2 regions of the Brevibacillus sp. HB1.4B genome follow, and region 2 is predicted to be linked to the other one. Evidence: predicted binding sites of a transcription regulator. Region 2 holds the regulator's gene; the other holds the start of a gene.
The links. Region 2 encodes LexA, which represses DNA repair genes until DNA is damaged. Its sites were predicted from a motif close to CGAACATATGTTCG; they were not measured.
Positions count from the first base shown of each region.

Region 1: recA (recombinase RecA) is a predicted target of LexA. The motif match lies at 4,981-4,994, and genes of this name have one in related genera.

Region 1 covers NZ_JABSUT010000002.1:39,253-48,908, forward strand. Annotated here, with positions in the region: gene spoVS (stage V sporulation protein SpoVS) at 18-278, opposite strand; gene HP398_RS04445 (TIGR00282 family metallophosphoesterase) at 397-1,191, opposite strand; gene rny (ribonuclease Y) at 1,313-2,854, opposite strand; gene HP398_RS04455 (RecX family transcriptional regulator) at 3,126-3,767, opposite strand; gene recA (recombinase RecA) at 3,837-4,895, opposite strand; gene HP398_RS04465 (DEAD/DEAH box helicase) at 5,063-6,652, opposite strand; gene HP398_RS04470 (competence/damage-inducible protein A) at 6,661-7,905, opposite strand; gene pgsA (CDP-diacylglycerol--glycerol-3-phosphate 3-phosphatidyltransferase) at 8,013-8,588, opposite strand; gene rimO (30S ribosomal protein S12 methylthiotransferase RimO) at 8,589-9,656, opposite strand, start outside.
Region 2 covers NZ_JABSUT010000009.1:263,886-273,541, forward strand. Annotated here, with positions in the region: gene HP398_RS21840 (peptide ABC transporter substrate-binding protein) at 1-256, opposite strand, end outside; gene ltaE (low-specificity L-threonine aldolase) at 487-1,512, opposite strand; gene HP398_RS21850 (HesB/IscA family protein) at 1,637-1,939, shown strand; gene HP398_RS21855 (HelD family protein) at 2,002-4,251, opposite strand; gene crcB (fluoride efflux transporter CrcB) at 4,290-4,655, opposite strand; gene HP398_RS21865 (DUF896 domain-containing protein) at 4,751-4,948, opposite strand; gene yneA (cell division suppressor protein YneA) at 5,025-5,360, opposite strand; gene lexA (transcriptional repressor LexA) at 5,523-6,146, shown strand; gene HP398_RS21880 (DUF456 domain-containing protein) at 6,197-6,682, opposite strand; gene HP398_RS21885 (DUF4269 domain-containing protein) at 6,791-7,366, shown strand; gene HP398_RS21890 (sensor histidine kinase) at 7,906-9,288, opposite strand; gene HP398_RS21895 (response regulator transcription factor) at 9,291-9,656, opposite strand, start outside.

The DNA of each region.
Region 1 (9,656 bases), on a different contig from region 2:
AAGCATTTGCAGTTGTATCATCTGGGTTCTACGATTAATTTGATTGCAGTTCGTTCTTCTCCATCAATCACGATGTCGGTAAAGGCTGGAATACAAATGAGGTCAACTCCACTCGGCGCTACGAACCCTCGTGCGATTGCTACTGCCTTCACAGCTTGATTAAGCGCCCCAGCACCAATGGCTTGGATCTCAGCGGCTCCTCGTTCACGAAGAACTCCGGCAAGGGCACCAGCAACGGAATTGGGGTTAGACTTTGCTGAAACTTTTAATACTTCCATCCTTTTTGAACCTCCCGTCTGATAGGAATCCTGTCATCATTAGAATGATATTCGCATAACCCCTAAAAATTCCTGCTAACTCGCTTGAAAGATTCAAAAAATTCTAATCTTATTCTCATTATTCCATAAACGGATGGTCAGAGTCAATTCTGATTCGTTCCATTTTTTTCGCATGCCCAGTCGTTTTATCTAGAGTAATCAGCACCGCATTCAACTGCGCTGGATCTGGCGCTACCTCAAAGCGAACTGGGAGCTGTGTCAAAAATTTCTTAATAACAGCTTCTCGCTCCATCCCCAAAATGCCATTACTCGGTCCACACATTCCTACATCACACAAAAATCCGGTTCCTTGAGGCAAAATACGTTCATCAGCGGTTTGCACATGGGTATGTGTCCCCACGACCGCCGTTACCTTCCCATCGAGATACCATGACATTGCTTGCTTTTCCGATGTGGCTTCCGCATGAAAGTCTACAAAAATGAGCTTCGTACGCTTCCGAGCTTGCTCTACTAGCTTGTCAGCCATTTGGAACGGACAATCGAGCGGCGGCAAGAACGTACGCCCCATCAAATTAATGACGGCTAGTTCCCCTTCATGTTGTTTGATATATGTAATCCCTTTTCCAGGAGCCCCTTCTGGGAAGTTCGCGGGTCTAATCATCCGCGGCTCATCATCAATAAAATCGAAAATTTCTCTTTGGTCCCACGTATGATTCCCGAGCGTAATCGCTTGAACGCCCCACGCGAAAAGCTCCTTGGTAATTTTCTCTGTAATCCCACGACCATGCGCAGCGTTCTCTCCATTCGCTACGATAAAGGTAGGGTTGTATTTTCGTTTCAGTAACGGCAGATATGTTTTCACGATCTCTCTGCCAGGCGAGCCCATAATATCTCCAATGAATAACAACTTCATTACCAAATCACCTCATTGCTAGTATACACAATTCCTCTGCTCATTAGAAAACTTGACTTCGTCAAACATTTGGTGTGTCCTTCGTTGCGCTACAAAAAAAGTAAAGTGGCACGCAGCCACTTTACTTTGCATACTCAACTGCCCGTGTTTCACGGATAACCGTTACTTTAATATGACCTGGGTAGTCAAGTTCATTTTCAATTCGTTTCGTGATATCCCGTGCCAGACGGGTAGCTTCCGCATCGTCAATCTTATCAGGTTGAACCATCACGCGAATTTCGCGTCCTGCTTGAATCGCATAAGACTTTTCTACGCCATCGAACGACTCAGAGATCTCTTCCAGTTTCTCCAAACGTCTGATATATGTTTCCAATGTCTCACGGCGTGCACCTGGGCGTGCGGCAGACAGAGCGTCAGCAGCTCCCACGAGCATAGCAATGACGGAAGTTGGTTCGGTATCACCGTGATGAGACGCAATACTGTTCACTACTACGTGATGCTCATTGTACTTCTTAGCCAGTTCAACACCGATTTCAACGTGTGAACCTTCTACTTCATGGTCAATTGCTTTTCCGATATCATGCAGCAAACCTGCACGTTTGGCCAGCTTCACATCTTCTTTCAGTTCTGCCGCCATTAAACCGGCGAGATGTGCCACTTCCATAGAGTGCTTCAGTACGTTTTGACCGTAGCTTGTACGATAACGCAAGCGTCCGAGAATCTTGATCAGATCTGGATGCAAGCCGTGAACGCCTGTTTCAAACGTTGCTTGCTCACCGTATTCACGGATTCGCTCGTCTACTTCGCGACGTGCTTTTTCCACCATTTCCTCGATGCGAGCTGGGTGAATGCGGCCGTCTGCGACCAGTTTATCTAACGCTGTCTTGGCGATTTCCCGACGAATCGGATCGAAGCCAGACAGGATGACTGCTTCTGGAGTATCGTCAATAATCAGATCGATACCAGTCAACGTTTCCAGGGCACGAATGTTACGTCCTTCGCGTCCGATAATACGTCCCTTCATCTCATCATTTGGCAACGTAACCACAGAAACGGTTGTTTCTGCTACGTGGTCTGCTGCACAACGTTGAATGGAGGTCGTAATGATCTCACGAGCACGCTTGTCCGCTTCTTCCTTGGCCTGAGTCTCAATCTCCTTGATCATCACAGCCATTTCGTGACGGACGGTATTCTCCACATCAGTCAGAATGATCGTCTTCGCCTCATCCTGCGTCAAGCCGGAGATTCGTTCTAGCTCTGATACTTGTTCTTTATATAAGTGCTCTACCTTGCTTTGCAGTTCTGCGATGGTACGGTCACGCTCAGACAATTCTTCTTCTTTGCGCTCCAACTGTTCCATCTTGCGGTCCAACGATTCTTCTTTTTGTAGAATTCGTCGTTCCTGACGCTGGATCTCATTGCGTCTCTCACGCAATTCGGTTTCCGCTTCGGATCGAAGCTTGAACACTTCATCCTTTGCTTCCAGCACCTTCTCCTTCTTAACGGCTTCGGCGTCCCGTTTAGCTTCCTCCACGATCTGTCGTGCAGCTTCTTCTGCACTGGAGATCTTCGCTTCCGCAATCGATTTACGAGTGAAGTAGCCTGCACCCAAGCCGATCAGCAGGGCAACGAGCACAATGACAACAGTAAGTATAGGATCCATAGGCTTTTTCGTTTCACCTCCTTATTGTAAGACATCTCCCCGCTTTCCAAGCATTTGTTTTCCATGGAGTGCTCTCACATTTGAACATTCGGCTAAAAAACAAGACCGATTTACTCGGTCCGCTGAATCCGTACAGCTTTCGCACGGTTTTTCAGTTGTTTCATAGGCAACGAGTGAGCAAATCACAAAAGTTATGATACACCAAGTAAATACAAACCTATTTTATTATTTGTGAACAAGAATTGTCAAGATCATGCAAATAGAGTTGGCCCTAACTATCGCTTCTATGACGCAATTCTTCACGCATTTGTTGAATGATCGCATGGGAGAATCCCTTGCGCATCAGCATAGATAGCAGCTTACGCTCTTCATCGGGGTTCGGTGCACCCTCTATACGCCGCGCCTTCTTCTCTATCAATGCGCGGGCAGCATCTAGTTCAGCCTGCCTAGACACGCCACGTACTGCGTCCTCTACAATCGCTCTGTCCACTCCACGCTGGGTAAGCTCCATACGCAGCATATACGGGCTCCTCGGCTTCAAACGCAATCGCTCGTCTACCCATTGCTTCGCAAATGCTTCATCATCGATGTAGCCGTGATCCTTGCAGCGCTGGCATATCTCTTCTGCAATCTGTGGCGAAAATCCCTTTTCTATCAAATAGGAATGCAGCTGACTGCTTGTTCGCGGGCGTATGCCGAGATATCGCAATGCACCTAAATACGCTTTATGCTTTTCTTCTGCTATCAGGACTTCTCGGCAAAAAGCTTCATCTAATTCTGTTCCCTTAAATAGGTTGTACTTTACCAGTATGTCTTCGTGTACGGTAATGGCATACTCGCCTTCGACATCGATATGGTAGCGTTGCTTTTGTTTGATATCTCGATGAACGGCAGTGATCAGGCCGCTCTTCATGATGATTCACTCCTTCGCAAAGCTAAAATAACAGCCTGTCTCATCGACAGGCTGCTCTTCTACTCTTCATTACTCCAGATCAAATGTAGGCTCTTCATCTTGCTCTGGGTCATTTACTGCTTCACCTTCTGGAACAGAACCAGGGTTTAGGCTGAAGTATTCGCGCACCTTTGTTTCAATCTGTGATGCAATGTGCGGATTTTCTTTCAGGAAGACTTTCGAATTCTCTCTACCTTGGCCGAGACGCTCCTCATTGAAGGAGTACCATGCACCACTCTTTTGAACCACATCGATCTCGGAACCGATGTCGAGAATGCTACCTTCTCTGGAAATACCTTCGCCGTACATGATATCCACTTCAGCAACCTTGAATGGTGGTGCTACTTTATTTTTGACGACTTTGATCTTCGTCTTGCTTCCCAAAATGTCGTTGCCAACTTTGATAGATTCCGCTTTACGAACGTCCAAGCGAACACTCGCGTAGAACTTCAAAGCGCGTCCACCCGGAGTTGTTTCTGGGTTACCGAACATAACTCCCACTTTTTCACGAAGCTGGTTGATGAAGATGGCAATCGTTTTGGACTTGTTGATGGCTCCGGACAGCTTGCGGAGTGCTTGGGACATCAAGCGTGCTTGCAAACCTACGTGGGAATCTCCCATCTCGCCTTCGATCTCTGCTTTTGGTACGAGTGCCGCAACGGAGTCGACTACGATAATGTCTACCGCACCAGAGCGCACCAGTGCTTCCGCGATCTCCAAAGCTTGCTCACCAGTGTCTGGTTGGGACAACAGCAATTCATCGATGTTCACACCCAGCTTCGCAGCGTAAACCGGATCCAAGGCATGCTCAGCATCGATAAACGCAGCTTGTCCACCCTGTCTTTGAACTTCTGCGATGGCATGAAGCGCTACTGTTGTTTTACCAGAAGACTCTGGTCCGTAAATCTCAACAATCCGTCCGCGTGGGAACCCACCCACACCAAGTGCAATATCTAGAGCAAGTGCACCGCTAGAAGCCGTAGAAATCTGGATGTTGGATACTTCTCCCAACTTCATAATGGAACCTTTTCCGAATTGCTTTTCTATTTGACGCAATGCACTCTCCAAAGCTGCGCGACGATCTGACAAATGGTACACACCCTTTCAATTTTCGCATCTCTTTTGCTTGTCTTCATCATACCTCGAGACAGAAGTGTTTGCCAAGTATTTTTTGCGAACAAATATTCGCATCGCAAAAAAGCAGCCATTTCCTGGTTGTTCCCAGAGAAATGACTGCTTTGTGTAATACTCTCTAATTAGGAACGCTTCGCTCCGCGAGGCTTTGCAGGCTCCAGATTGATTCGTTTTCCGTTGATACGTGTTTGACGCAGTGACTCATATACGAAAGCAGCTACCTCTTCTGGAACCTCAACAAATGTGAAGTTCTCGAAAATATCGATGCGACCTACTGATTTTCCTGGGATACCCACAGATTCAGAGATCTCGCGTACCAGATCCTGTGGCTTCATGTTCGCATTGCGGCCTACGTTCAGGAAGAAGCGAACCATGCCTTTTGCTGCGCCTGTCTCACCAAAGTTGTACGCTTCTACTTCCTGCCCTTGTCCCGCTTCGGTATGGAATGCCAGGTGTAATGCAGCAGCTGCTACTTTTTCAGCCGGGTATTGACCTACGAGAGCATCCGCTACTTTTTGATACATATCCGCGATTGCATCGCTTTCCAAAAGGCTAGTCAATTGTTCACGCAATTGCTCTTGTTTGCGCTCAGCCACTTCCTCCAGGGAAGGAACATTGCGAGAGAGCACTTGTGCTTTTGTCTGCTTTTGGATAAACATCATTTGTCTTACTTCACGCGGCGTAACCAGCGTCATCGCAATTCCTTTGCGACCTGCGCGACCAGTACGGCCAATACGGTGTACGTAGCTCTCAGAGTCTTGTGGAATATCGTAGTTGATTACGTGAGAGACGTTTCCTACGTCGATACCGCGTGCTGCTACGTCAGTCGCGATCAAGAATTCAATCGAGCCCTCACGGAACGCATTCATGACCTTGTCACGTTGTGCCTGTGACAAGTCACCATGCAATCCGTCCGCAAGGTATCCGCGGGATTGCAGCACTTCAGACAACTCATCTACGCCGCGCTTAGTGCGGCAGAAAATGATACCCAGCTCGACATCCTCACTGTCCAAGATGCGGCAGAGGCTCTCTACTTTGTTACGGTCAAACACTTTGTAGTATACCTGTTCGATCAATGGTGCCGTTACTTCTTCACGGCTAACCGCGATCGTTTGCGGTTGTTTCATGTAACGGGTAGCCAAACGCTTGATTTCTGGCGGCATCGTCGCAGAGAACAGCAAGGTTTGACGCTCTTCCGGCATATGTGTGATGATCGTCTCGATATCTTCGATGAAGCCCATGTCCAGCATTTCATCCGCTTCATCCAAAACGAGTGTATGTACGTGATCCAGCTTCAATGTTTTTCGGCGCAAGTGGTCCATAACACGGCCAGGAGTACCTACAACGATTTGTACACCTTGGCGCAGTGCACGAATTTGATGTCCGATCGATTGTCCGCCATAGATTGGCAGCGTACGAACTTTGTTATATTTCGAGATGCGCAAGAGCTCTCCCGCAACCTGGATAGCCAGCTCACGAGTTGGGGTCAGCACGATCGCTTGTACACGATTGGCAGGCGTAATCTTTTCTACAAGTGGAATCCCGAATGCAGCAGTCTTACCAGTACCTGTCTGTGCTTGACCAATCAGGTCTCCGCCATCCAGAACTTTAGGAATGCAAGCTGCCTGAATCGGTGATGGCTCCTCGAAACCCATATCGTGAATCGCTTGCAGAATAGATTTATGTAAAGGAAAATCGGAAAAAATCGTCATGAAAAAAATCACCTTTCTTTTTGCATTTGCAGCGCATAAAACAACGCGTATTTAGCGGCACGCCCAACGATTGCATGCCTTCTTCCGGCAAGGCGGAGCTCTTTTACAACTGTAGGCATTCCTTCTGCCGCGATCCCTACGTAAACAAGGCCAACAGGCTTGCCCTCGGAAGGATCGGGTCCAGCCACTCCCGTAACAGAAATCCCGTAAGTAGCCCCCAGCTTTTCTCGTACATGTTCAGCCAGCAATTGAGCTGTTTTCTCACTGACTGCCCCATCTGCTTGCAAAATGGAATCAGGTACTTCGAGCAGCTGATTTTTCACTTCATTGGTGTAGCAGACTACCCCTCCACGAAACACTTGCGAGCTTCCCGGCACTGAGGTAATCAACGAGGCAATTGCTCCTCCTGTGCAGCTTTCTGCACAAGCAATCGTCTCATTTCTCTTTTTTAGCTCAGAAACCAGCACATCATGCAGCGACGAATTCTCACCCATCCCGTACATATACTGGCCAACACGGCTGAGAATTTCTTTTTCTACAGGTAAGATTAGGGCTTCCCCTTCTTCGACTGTAGCAGCTCTTGCCGTAATCCGCAGCGTTACTTCGAATTCTTTGGCGTATGGCGCGATCGTTGGATTGTCCTGCTTTTCGATCAGATCGAGCAGTTTTTCCTCCAAGGCGGATTCGCCTATTCCGTAGAACCGGAGTACATGAGAATGAAACACTTGTTTTTCTGGGAGCAAATCGTTCAAGTAAGGCATCACGTAATTCTCCACCATTGGATACAGCTCGCTTGGTGGTCCAGGCAACAGCACGAACGTACTACTGTCATGACGGATCGCCATCCCCGGCGCCATCCCGAAATCGTTGGAGAATACATGGCTGCCAGAAAGCACCAGCGCCTGCTTACGATTGTTCTCCGTCATGACAATCCCACGTTGCAAAAAGAATTTTTCAATTCTCTCCATGGCCTCTGGATTCGTTTCCAATCCAATGCCTACATGCCCCGCCAAGGTTTCTTTCGTCAAATCATCTTGAGTCGGCCCTAGCCCACCCGTGAAAATGACGAGATCAGATCGCCCTGATGCCAATCGAATCACTTGTAGCAATCGCTCCGTATTGTCTCCCACAACCGTATGAAAGTAAACTCCCACGCCAATTTCCGCCAGCTTCTGAGAAAGAAACTGTGCGTTGGTGTTAGCGATCTGGCCTAGCAAAAGTTCGGTACCTACCGCAATAATCTCCGCTCTCATCTTCCTCATCCATCCTCTTTGAGAGTAGAAAAGCCTCTAAACTAATAGTTTATCACTTGCAAACGCTCAAGAGAAGAGTCTTGTGAAAAAAGAGACCAATACCCGCATTACGAGTATTGGATCACGTTACGATTTTTCGCAAAGTAGTCGTACCCGGAGTAAATCGTGATGATCACCATCGCCCAAGTAGCTACTTCGTCGAACGGAATGCCGAAGAACTCAAATGGGAAGTTGCGAATCATAACAGCCGTAATCGCTACGATCTGCACCCATGTTTTCAGTTTACCCAATGCACTCGCAGCAATTACCTGTCCTTCTGCCGCTGCAACTAGTCGTAGACCCGTTACCGCAAACTCCCGGCTGATAATGACAATCGCAATCCACGCTTCCAGACGTTGCATCTCTACAAGTGAAATGAGTGCTGCGGAAATCAACAGCTTATCAGCAAGCGGATCCAAAAACTTCCCCAAGTTCGTCACGATTTTATTTTTCCGTGCAATATAACCGTCGAGTCCGTCCGTACTGGCTGCTAGGATAAACACCAAAGCCGCAATCAGCTCGTTATACGTCATCGTCAGGCTGCCAATCGAAAATGTCCCGATGTTGTAACGCACCAGCATAAAAAACATAACTACCGGCACCAGAAAGATCCTGGCGAGTGTGATGCGGTTGGCGAGATTCAACTAGACTACCTCCCCGGCTAAATCGTATTCATAGGAGTGTGTAATTTTTACTTTTACGATGGTGCCCAGTTCGCCTTTAAAACCTGTGACGAATACTTCACCATCGATTTCCGGAGCGTCATACTGTGTTCGACCTACATAAATATCGTTACGTCCTTCGTAACGTTCAATCAAAATATCCAAGACTTGACCAACAAAGCGTCCGTTGCGATCTCCGGCTACTTCACGTTGAATTTCCATCAGCATGTTCGCACGTTTTTCCTTAAGCTCTTCGTCAACGTGGTCAGGCAGACGAGAAGCTGGAGTGTCATCCTCGTTGGAGTAAGTAAACACACCCAGTCGATCAAAGCGAATATCCTTCACAAACTCGCTCAGGCGCTCGAAGTCTTCCTCTGTTTCCCCTGGGAACCCTACGATCAAAGAGGTACGCAGTGCCACATCTGGAACCTGTGCGCGAATTTTTGCTACCAGCGCACGAATGTCCGTCTGTCTTCCCGGACGACGCATTCTTTTCAGAATATGGTCTTCGGAGTGCTGCAAAGGCATATCTACGTATTTGCACACTTTTGGATTGGTAGCAAAGGTGTGGATCAATTCATCCGTGAAAAATCCAGGATATGCGTAGTGAAGACGAATCCACTCGATGCCCTCGAGTTCTGCCAGGCGGTTTAAAAGTTCAGGAAGCATCAGTTTTCCATCGTAAATATCCGTTCCGTAGTTCGTAGAATCTTGTGCGATCAGGCTCACTTCTACGATACCTTGAGCAGCCAAATGACGCGCTTCTTCTACGATGGACTCGATTGTACGACTGCGGAATCCCCCACGCATCAAAGGAATCGAGCAGAACGTACAGGCGTTGTCACAACCCTCGGCAATTTTAATATATGCGGAGTATGTGCCTTCTTTTACTTTCCGCTTCACTACATCTTCGTACGTAAAAATGGGATTTCCTACAAAAATCGGTCGCTTGCCCTCTAGAGATTCTTCGATAATACCTGCAATCGACATAAAATCGCCTGTTCCGACAATACCGTCCACCTCAGGAATCTCATTCAAGATATCCTCTTT
Region 2 (9,656 bases):
CATAGCGAGTCAATCCTTCAAAACAGGCAGTAATGACATCAAAGGAAGTGCCATCGGAAGCAAGTCCGGGATCTGCTGTCGGAGGCTCTCCACCGTCTGCATTCCAATTCAATACCCTCTCTTTTCCTGTTGGCTGCGCTGGTTGAGATGCCTGATCATTCGGTTTGTTCGTTACCGCCGTTTCACTTGTACTACAGCCCGCTAAAACTTGAAGTAGCAAGAAGCAGCTCAAAACGAAGCTCATCCTCTTTCTCATTGAGACCATCCCCCTTGATTCCATTCGATTCCATACACCAGTAAACGCTATCGCTTTATCACACTACCATGATAACGCAAGTGTAGACGAAACAAATCAGACGGTATGGCGAAAAACAGAGCGCATAGAGACTCTTATTTTGTACAAATTGTCTAACTATTTGGAATTCGTTGTTGCGACAAAGAAAAAAGCCAGTCTTCCCTTCGACTGGCTACAAGTGGTTGAAACGATTACACCGTTTCCAATAATTGCTCGACTGCTTCCACAACGGTCTTGATATGTTGATCGCTAATGTGTCGATGCGTCGTAAAGCGAATGACGTACTCGTCAAAATCAACAGCGAGCACTCCTTTTTCCTCCAAACGCTCCAAGAAGGCGACAGCTGTTTGCCCAATCGAGTCTGTATTCACCAGCACGATATTCGTCTCGACTTGCTCGACCTGAAGCGATAGCTGGCGCAAGCCTTTTGCCAATTGCTGTGCCCGTTCATGGTCTTCTGCCAATCGTTCGGCCATCTGTGTCAGAGCGATAATGCCTGGTGCTGCCAAATACCCTGCCTGACGCAGCCCGCCTCCTACTTTTTTTCTCCACCATCTCGCCTCTTCGATAAACGCACGATCTCCAGCCAAAATGGAACCCACCGGAGCACTCAGCCCTTTGGACAAACAAATCTGGACGGTATCGGCAAAAGTGCTTAGCTCACTGACTGCAACACCTTGAGCCACAGCCGCATTGAAGAGACGAGCACCGTCCAAATGAACGGGAATACCGTGTTTTTGTGCTGTATCATAGACACTCTTCATTTGCGCAACAGAGATTACCGCCCCGCCAGCGCGATTATGCGTATTTTCGAGACAGATCAATTTTGTGCGCGGAAAATGGATATTGTTGCCCCGAATCGCCCTCTCTACATCTTCTGCACGTAGAGCACCACGTTCTCCAACTAGCGTCCTTGTTTGTACGCCAGCCAATGCCGACATAGCGCCGCCCTCATAGTAAAAAATGTGCGAATCCGCTTCCGCAATGACCTCGTCTCCGTTAACACAATGCGTCAAAACAGCGACCTGATTGCCTTGCGTGCCACTTGTTACGAACAGAGCAGCTTCCTTTCCGAGTATTTCAGCCGCAATCGCTTCCAAACGATTGACAGTTGGGTCCTCTCTATAAACATCATCACCAACCTCCGCTTCCACCATCGCTCGAAGCATCTCCTCGGTTGGTTTCGTAACGGTATCGCTGCGCAAATCGATTTTCATAGATGACTCTCCTTCCACCGTATTGTCATTCTCTAGACATATCGTAACACTTTCAACATTGCATCCTGTTTTCCCTCTTGCTAAGATGAAAGGGTAACTTACATACAGTTAGGGGATTTGACCTGTGAAACTAAAAATCACTCGTAACGCTGCCAAGCAATTGGCTCCAATCATCGAGGCAGAAGAAGACAAAGAATTGAAACTGCGCGTTTATATTACTCACTCTCACGGTGATCATGCACACTACGGACTCGCTCTGGACAAGCCAACAGAAGAAGATGTTGTGATCTCGACCGACAAAGAGATCGATGTGATCGTAAAAAAGGATGAGCCATTGCTGGATGGCATCATCATTGATTACCTTTTCTTGCCACAAGAAGGTTTTGTTATTACCAACCCTTCCAAAGGTAACACAGGCGACCACTAAGCATGATACAGATAAACCCTCTGCTTTTTTCAGGCAGAGGGTTTTCTTTGATGATGAGAATCTTATTCGTCAGTAGACATGCTATACAGCGCTGTCGGTAAATCTTTCAGCAACGGGGAAGAAACGTCATCAACCTGCGTCATAACAAGACGATGGACAGGACGTGTCATCGCGACATACAACAGTTTTGCGTCCCATTCATTATTTTGATAGGCGTCTACATCCAGTAGAATGACCACATCAAACTGCAAGCCTTTTGTTAAGAAAGCAGGCATGATGGTTACGCCACCCGGAAATTGGTTATCTTTCGTTCCTAACAGGGTTAGATCAGCTATTTTGTCTTGCAGGCCTTTATGTGCTTTTTTACTCGCTTGAATGGTTTTCGCTACGATCGCAATCGTTTTGAAGCCTTCCGACTGGTAGGCAACCACACGCGAAGAGATGTCCTCCCACAGTTGCGCTCGTGAGCGAGCCTTGACCATGATTGGTTTTTCACCATGTCGCAAAACCGGTTTTGCCAATACTGTCTCGGGCAATTCAATTTGCCGCAACACTTCATTGGCACAACGCATGATCTCAATAGTCGAACGATAGCTTTGTGACAACGTATAATAGGAAGGAAACAGCTGTGCAAAAATCCCCTTCGTCAACTCTTCCCAGGTATGAATCCCCCGGTAGCTATGAATACCTTGCGCAATATCTCCCACGATCGTTAACGAGTTTCGCTTAGTTGCCAATGCAATGACGGCTATTTCTAGCGCACTCAAGTCTTGTGCTTCATCCACGACCGTATGATCAAAATGCTCTGCCTTATTCATTCCTTCAACAATATGCTGCAAGTATAGCAATGCCGCGATATCTTCCGGCTCCAATCTCTCCTCTGCAAACAATGCAGCGCTAGACTGAGTCACATCACGTACAACTTCGTCTGAAATGTCAGCAGGTACGAGCTTGCGCAGCAATTCCTCGTCAGCAATCAACTCGCGATAAGCTGCGAAGATTTCCAGTCTCGGAAATGAAGTCAGGTACGTATCTAATATCTGCTCCAGCATTTTCTCGAATTTGTACAAGCCTTCTTTGTCCAAATCGACTTTTCGCTCTCGCAAATGGGCAAACAATTGCTTGTTCATTTCTTGTTTCAAATGCTTGCGAAGCGCTTCTACCCGTCTATGATACGGCATATTAGCGAACTGCTCCAAGAAGCATTGGCGAATAAAATCACCCGGAATCGAAAATACTTGCTTCGTTTTGTTGTATAAAAAGCTGAGCTTCTTGAAAGGAATTCTTGTTTCAACGATATACCGAATGTATTGCTCCAGCGCCTCCCGACAAGCGAGCGATCCTTTAAAGCGAAGCCTGTTTCGTGTCATTTCTTGCTGGCGCTCATCCTGCCCCTCTTCGAAGAACAATTGAAGAGGCTTATCAGGACTCACGATTCTCCATCCTTTTGGCAGCAGAGGCTTCACAAGACGCGCTGCCCAATCTACAAAAGTAGACTGTTGAACATCATCGACTCCCAGCTCAGGCAAAACCTCGGATATATAGGTAAGAAACATCCGGTTAGGTGCAAACACCATGAACTTTTTGGACATCATGGAATCCTGGTAGTTATAAATCAAATAGGAGAGTCGGTGCAGAGCAATGGTTGTTTTTCCGCTCCCCGCTACTCCTTGCACAACAATGGGCCGTTCTTTTTCCGCCCGGATAATATCATTCTGCTCGGATTGAATCGTAGCGACGATGTCTTTTAGCCTACTATCGTTCGCCTGATTCAGATTGGCTGCCAAAAATTCATCAATGAAGCCCTCTTGCAAAAATTCGTCGGGATGCCCCATCTCGCGGTTAATCGTTTCTTTTACCGCTCCATCATAGATGCCGACGATCTTTCCGTCTTCGATCGCAAAATTACGCTTTAGTCGAACTTCACCACGCACGATCTCGCGTCCCATCCGGTAAAACGCTTCTTTGCTCTCACCGGAATAATAAAGACTGGCGATAGGCGCGCGCCAATCCACGACGACAGAATCAAACGTATCGCTGCGTACAATTCCCCGTTTTCCTATGTAGACCTCATCCAGCTCGTAGATTTCATCTTTCAAGAAATCCACTCTGCCGAAATAAGGCTTCTCTCGACCCTGATCTTCCAGGTAGCTCAATTCCTTAGCCTTTTTATAGTTAACGACCTGTTTGACATAATCATCTGTTGCCTCGCGAATATCATTGCGAAGCTGCTCCATTTCTTCGTCGATCGCTGAAATTGTTTCATCCAGCTTTTTTTGTTCCCATTCATAATCACGATGCTGTGTACTCACATTCATTCCCCCTCACATGTATCGTGTCATTGAACGACTCAGGACCATTGCCTGGCCAACCATATTCCAACCGCACAAGAAAGTAGACCGACTCCCAAACTAAGCAGAGCGTACAAAGTGCCACGTAACAGGTGGCCTTCCCCCCAAAAAGAGACTACTTCCAAGGAGAAGCTTGAGAAAGTCGTAAATCCTCCCATGACCCCCGTTGCAAATAAGAGGTAGAGTGTCGGAGATAAAAAGCCACGTTCTTTCCCCAGCACGAACAAGATGCCGATGATCAAAGATCCACAAACATTGGCGATCCAGGTTCCCCACGGCCATCCCGGCTGATTCGCGAGCAAAGACAATAGGTAGCGCAAAAGAGAGCCAACTGCTCCTCCAACCGCCACAGCTATCCACGCCATCGCTTTCCCTCCCTGGCTATCACAGCTTATGTATGTCACAGAAAAAGACACCCTAGCGTCAAGCGAGGATGTCTGTCGTATCAGTAATTGTTATCTTACTGTTTTGGCTTATTTTCTTCAAGGTCTTCCACATAACGGATGGAATCCAAATTTGCTCTCAATGAAAGCTTAACGGCGTCAATGTACTTTTGGCGCAATGCTTTTTGTTCAAGCTTTTCCTCTTCGGTCAAACCTTCTTCGCGCGATTTTTTGACCAATTCGTTGATGCGTTTAATTTCTGCGTCAGATACCACTGCTGGTTCCTCCCACTCTGTAGTAGTGCCGCTTCATTATACCACATTCGAGTGATCCCGCAAGACAGCCGAACACTTACGGAGTATCAGGAAGGATGAGAGTCTGACCTGGGTAAATCCTGTTGCTCTCTAAACCGTTCGCATCCTTAATTTCTATTATATAGTCCCGAACATCCATCTGATCTGTATTGTATTGAACAGCTAACGACCATAGGCTATCTCCAGATTGTACGGTTACTTCTATGCCTTGTGGCTCCTCCATTGGCGAAGAAGCAAACACTAGTTCGGTTAACAGGTAAAAAAAGAGAGTAAATGTAATAAGAAACAAGAGAGCTTGTCCTCTCGTGATACCAAAACGAACACGACGTTCTTCTTTTTTCTCGAAACGATTACGTACTGTCAATGAATTCATAATAATGGCCTCCTCACAAACATACGTTCTGATCACTTGTAGCCTCATAATAAATGAGAACATATGTTCATGTCAACAAATAATCGAACTTATGTTTGTCGAACGCAAGCTCCCATGGTATAATATAGGAAAATATGTTCGAGAAATCAGGGGTGTCTTTCTATGTCAAAATTATCGAGTAGACAACAAGCCATCATCGAGTTCATACGAAAGGAAGTTCGTGATAAAGGATATCCGCCATCTGTACGTGAAATTGGGGAGGCTGTTGGACTAGCTTCCAGCTCAACAGTACATGGGCATTTGGCACGCTTAGAGAAAAAAGGCCTCATTCGTCGAGATCCTACCAAACCTCGTGCCATCGAATTGCTATCAGATGAAGATCGTTTTCAAGACAATTTCGAAGACTCTGTCGTCCGTGTGCCAGTAATCGGAAAAGTAACCGCTGGACAACCGATTACTGCCATTGAGGATGTAGAAGAGTACTTCCCGCTTCCAGACAATATCGTGACTTCTGACAAGGTCTATATGCTGCGCGTCTCCGGGAACAGTATGATTGATGCCGGAATTCTCGACGGAGACTACGTCATTGTTCGCCAACAGCACGTAGCCAACAATGGTGACATCGTCGTAGCCATGACAGAAGAAGACGAAGCGACCGTTAAAAGATTTTTCAAAGAAAAGAATCACTTCCGTCTCCAACCGGAAAATGCCACGATGGAACCGATCATCCTGGAGCATGTCACTATTCTCGGTAAAGTCATCGGTGTTTATCGACTCATTCACTAGTTCCCACGTAAAAAAGGACAGCCGAGGCTGTCCTTTTTGTTTTCTGTCTATTATCTGGCGATAAAAAACCAGATGATCATCGTAACTTGCAAGATGACTTTTACGACTGCACTACCCAAAAATCCGATCAGTGAGCCTACTCCCGCTTTCACTGCTCGCTCCATCGACTGCTTCTGCACCATCAACTCTACGAGAACGACGAATACGAACGGTAAGATCAGCATACCAAACGGTGGGAAAACGAAAATCCCGAGGATAATACCGACCGCAGCAGCAACGGACGACCATTTGGACCCTCCATACCTTTTCACGAAGTACATATTCGTCAGCAAGTCAGCACCGTAAAGCAGAATGCTTAGAACGACCATTCCCCACCAAAAGGATGCCGGCAATCCCGCTCCCGGATCTGCAATGAAAAAGTGATAGAGCAAAAAGCCCGCCCACAGTAATATCGTATCAGGTAAAACGGGTAAGAAAATTCCTGCGATGCTTAGCAAGAACAATAACACAACCACTACCCACAAAAATATTTCCATCTACTACACTCCCTTCATTTAGGTATACGAGTGATTATCGATTTCGTTGCGTACTTATTCACTTTTGTCTAAACTATTTTAAAAGAAAGCAGACATGGAGGTAGTCTCATGAGAAATTGGCATGATCTCTCCTACTTGGGCAGAGGGACGATTCGCCAAAAAGCAGCGTGGGAAGCGATTCAACAGACGCACATCATGGAAGTACTATCCGATTACCATCCAGTGCTTGCCGGAACCATCCCATTGGACATTGATGTTGTGCAAAGCGATCTGGATATTATTTGCGAGAGTCATGATCTGGAGCAGTTTGAGCAGGCTGTTCGTACAGCATTTGGCTGTTTGCCCGGATTTGAAGTGACACACTCAGATGTGAATAGTACGCCCACGTGCGTTATCTCGTTTTTCACAGCTGACTTTTGGTTTGAATTGTTTGCTCAACCGGTAGCTGTCGAAATGCAAAACGCCTATCGTCATATGGACATCGAAGCACGATTGTTAGACATAGGAGGCTTGGATGCGTATAAACAGATCAGGACTCTGAAGCAAAGCGGCATCAAGACAGAGCCTGCATTTGCTCGATACTTTCATATCCCAGGTGATGATCCATACGAGGCTTTGTTGCAATTGGAGCCGTTAACAGACCAGGAATTACGACAAAGAGTTCAGCTGCTGCGAAAGGATTAATCTTCGAGCAAAGAGCCAATCTCTGCTGCTTGAAAGCAGGAAGGATGCATCGCTTTCGGGCGAAAAGCTTTTTGAATGCGGGCTTTTTCGTTTCATGTCTCGCAACGCGCTTTTAACCTATATACTTAAAACCTTGTCAACGCTTTAATGGTCGTTCATATGTGGAAAATAAAATATGTAACTGAGGCATTGGAAGGCTACCTCTTTTCAAACCCCTTTAAACGGAGCAAATGAACTTACCATTAAATGCCGTGATGTGGGATATTACTATCAAAGGACAATAGATTAAAATCACTGTTCTAACAAGTCTCACATCAAGGTAATGAAAGATGAAATAAGCTTCTCTCCCATATGAGAGAAGCTTATTTCATTATTATTCTTGTTTTCAGATACAAGCCGAACATGATTGAGGGCTTAGCAGGTAAACTGGATGTAATAATGATACTGGTTATATGCACAAAAACCTAGACGGGTTTCCATCTCACGGTAGGCTTTTCGGTTATTTTTTATAGAAAAGACACCTTCCCCTTTTCGCATGGTTATTCACTCCCTGATCTACGATTGGGGAAATGTAATCGAAATGAGGTTCCCCGATTTGGGCTGCTTTGTACTTGAATTTTCCCGCCATGTAAATCCACTAAATGCTTAACAATTGACAAACCAAGGCCACTTCCTCCAGTATGACGTGATCTGGATTTCTCCACCCGATAGAACCGCTCCCATATTAGTTCTAATTCTTTCTCGGAGATTCCAATTCCCTCATCCTTTACTTCAATTACGGATTCTCTGAGCATTTTCGTTACACTGATCAAAACCGTTCCTTCACCCTGAGAATAACGAATCGCATTATCTATTAAGTTCATTAAAATTTGGTGAAACCGCTGCGGGTCCACCCAAAAGTACACAGGAGGACAAATTGTAAGAGATAACTTCACTCCCAATTCTTCAGCACGTGGTGTCATTTCCTCGATTATTCTTTCTAATAAACTTCGAATAGCGACCCGTTCTTTTCTTAATGTAATTTTACCTTCATCCAATCGACTCAGTGTCATCAAATCGTTGACTACTTGTTCGAGCCGATCAGATTGATCCCGGATGATCGAAATTAACTTACTTGCGCGATTTGGCGTCATTTCTGAATTCTGAAGGAGGGTTGCATATCCTTTCACATATGTAAGGGGAGTACGTAATTCATGAGCTACATGAGATAGGAATTCTCGACGGGACGACCGATAATAAGACAAGCTTTTGGCGAGCTGGTTTACTTGACGAGTGAGTAAAGAGAGTTCGTCTTTACCTTCTAAAACAACTCTTACATCATAATTACCCTCATCGAGATGCCTAATTGCATTGATAACGTTTACAATCGGTCTTACAATATATCTGGATAATAGTAAGCCAAACCCACTCGTGACTAGTAAAGAACCCAAGCCAGCAAGCAATAACATTGTCTGAAGAGACTGTAATGTATCTTTCAGCCAAGTTGGTTTCGTTATAACAACTACCGTTCCTAATAGATTTTGTCCTCGTTGAATGGGACTTTTTGCTAAAATGAGACGATCTGGTTCAAAAACCGTTTGAATCGCTTTTTGATTCGGACTTCCCTGAATCCAATTTTGAACAAAATTAAACAATGAATCAGGTAATCGTTTGGAATCAATAAGCAATTCTCCTTTGGGAGAAAAGACAAGAACAGTAGAAGAAGACTTTTCCTCCATTTCGCCGATATGCTGAAGAGTTTTTCTATTGAAGTCTACGCTTAACATTTGAGCAAAAGTCGATGCATGTTGAGCAAGTGCTAGCTCCGTATAGGATTGATAGTGAAGAGTTATAATTTGGTAGCTGATGGTTCCCAATAGCACAAGCCCTAGAATCATGATACCTAAAATGGTGATTAACAGCTTGGTCGCCACTCGATGCATCGTTATTGAACTCCCCATTTATATCCATAGCCCCACACTGTTTGAATGCCTTCTCCTTGAAAACCAGCTTCCCGCAGTTTTATACGTAAGTTTTTAATATGAGAGTCCACTGTCCTAAAATCTCCATTGAACGAGTAGTTCCATACCTTGGCTAACAGTTGTTCTCTGGGAAAGACTTGATTCGGATATTGAATGAGAGTGGTTAGCACTTCAAATTCAATCGGGGTAACCTTCATCTTCTTTCCATGAACCCATACTTCTCTTGCTAAGAGACGAATCTGAATTCCTGATTGCTTAATCTCCTGTATTTCTTGCCCCTTTCTTGTCCGGCGTAGTACCGTTTTCACACGCGCCGATACTTCTGCCGG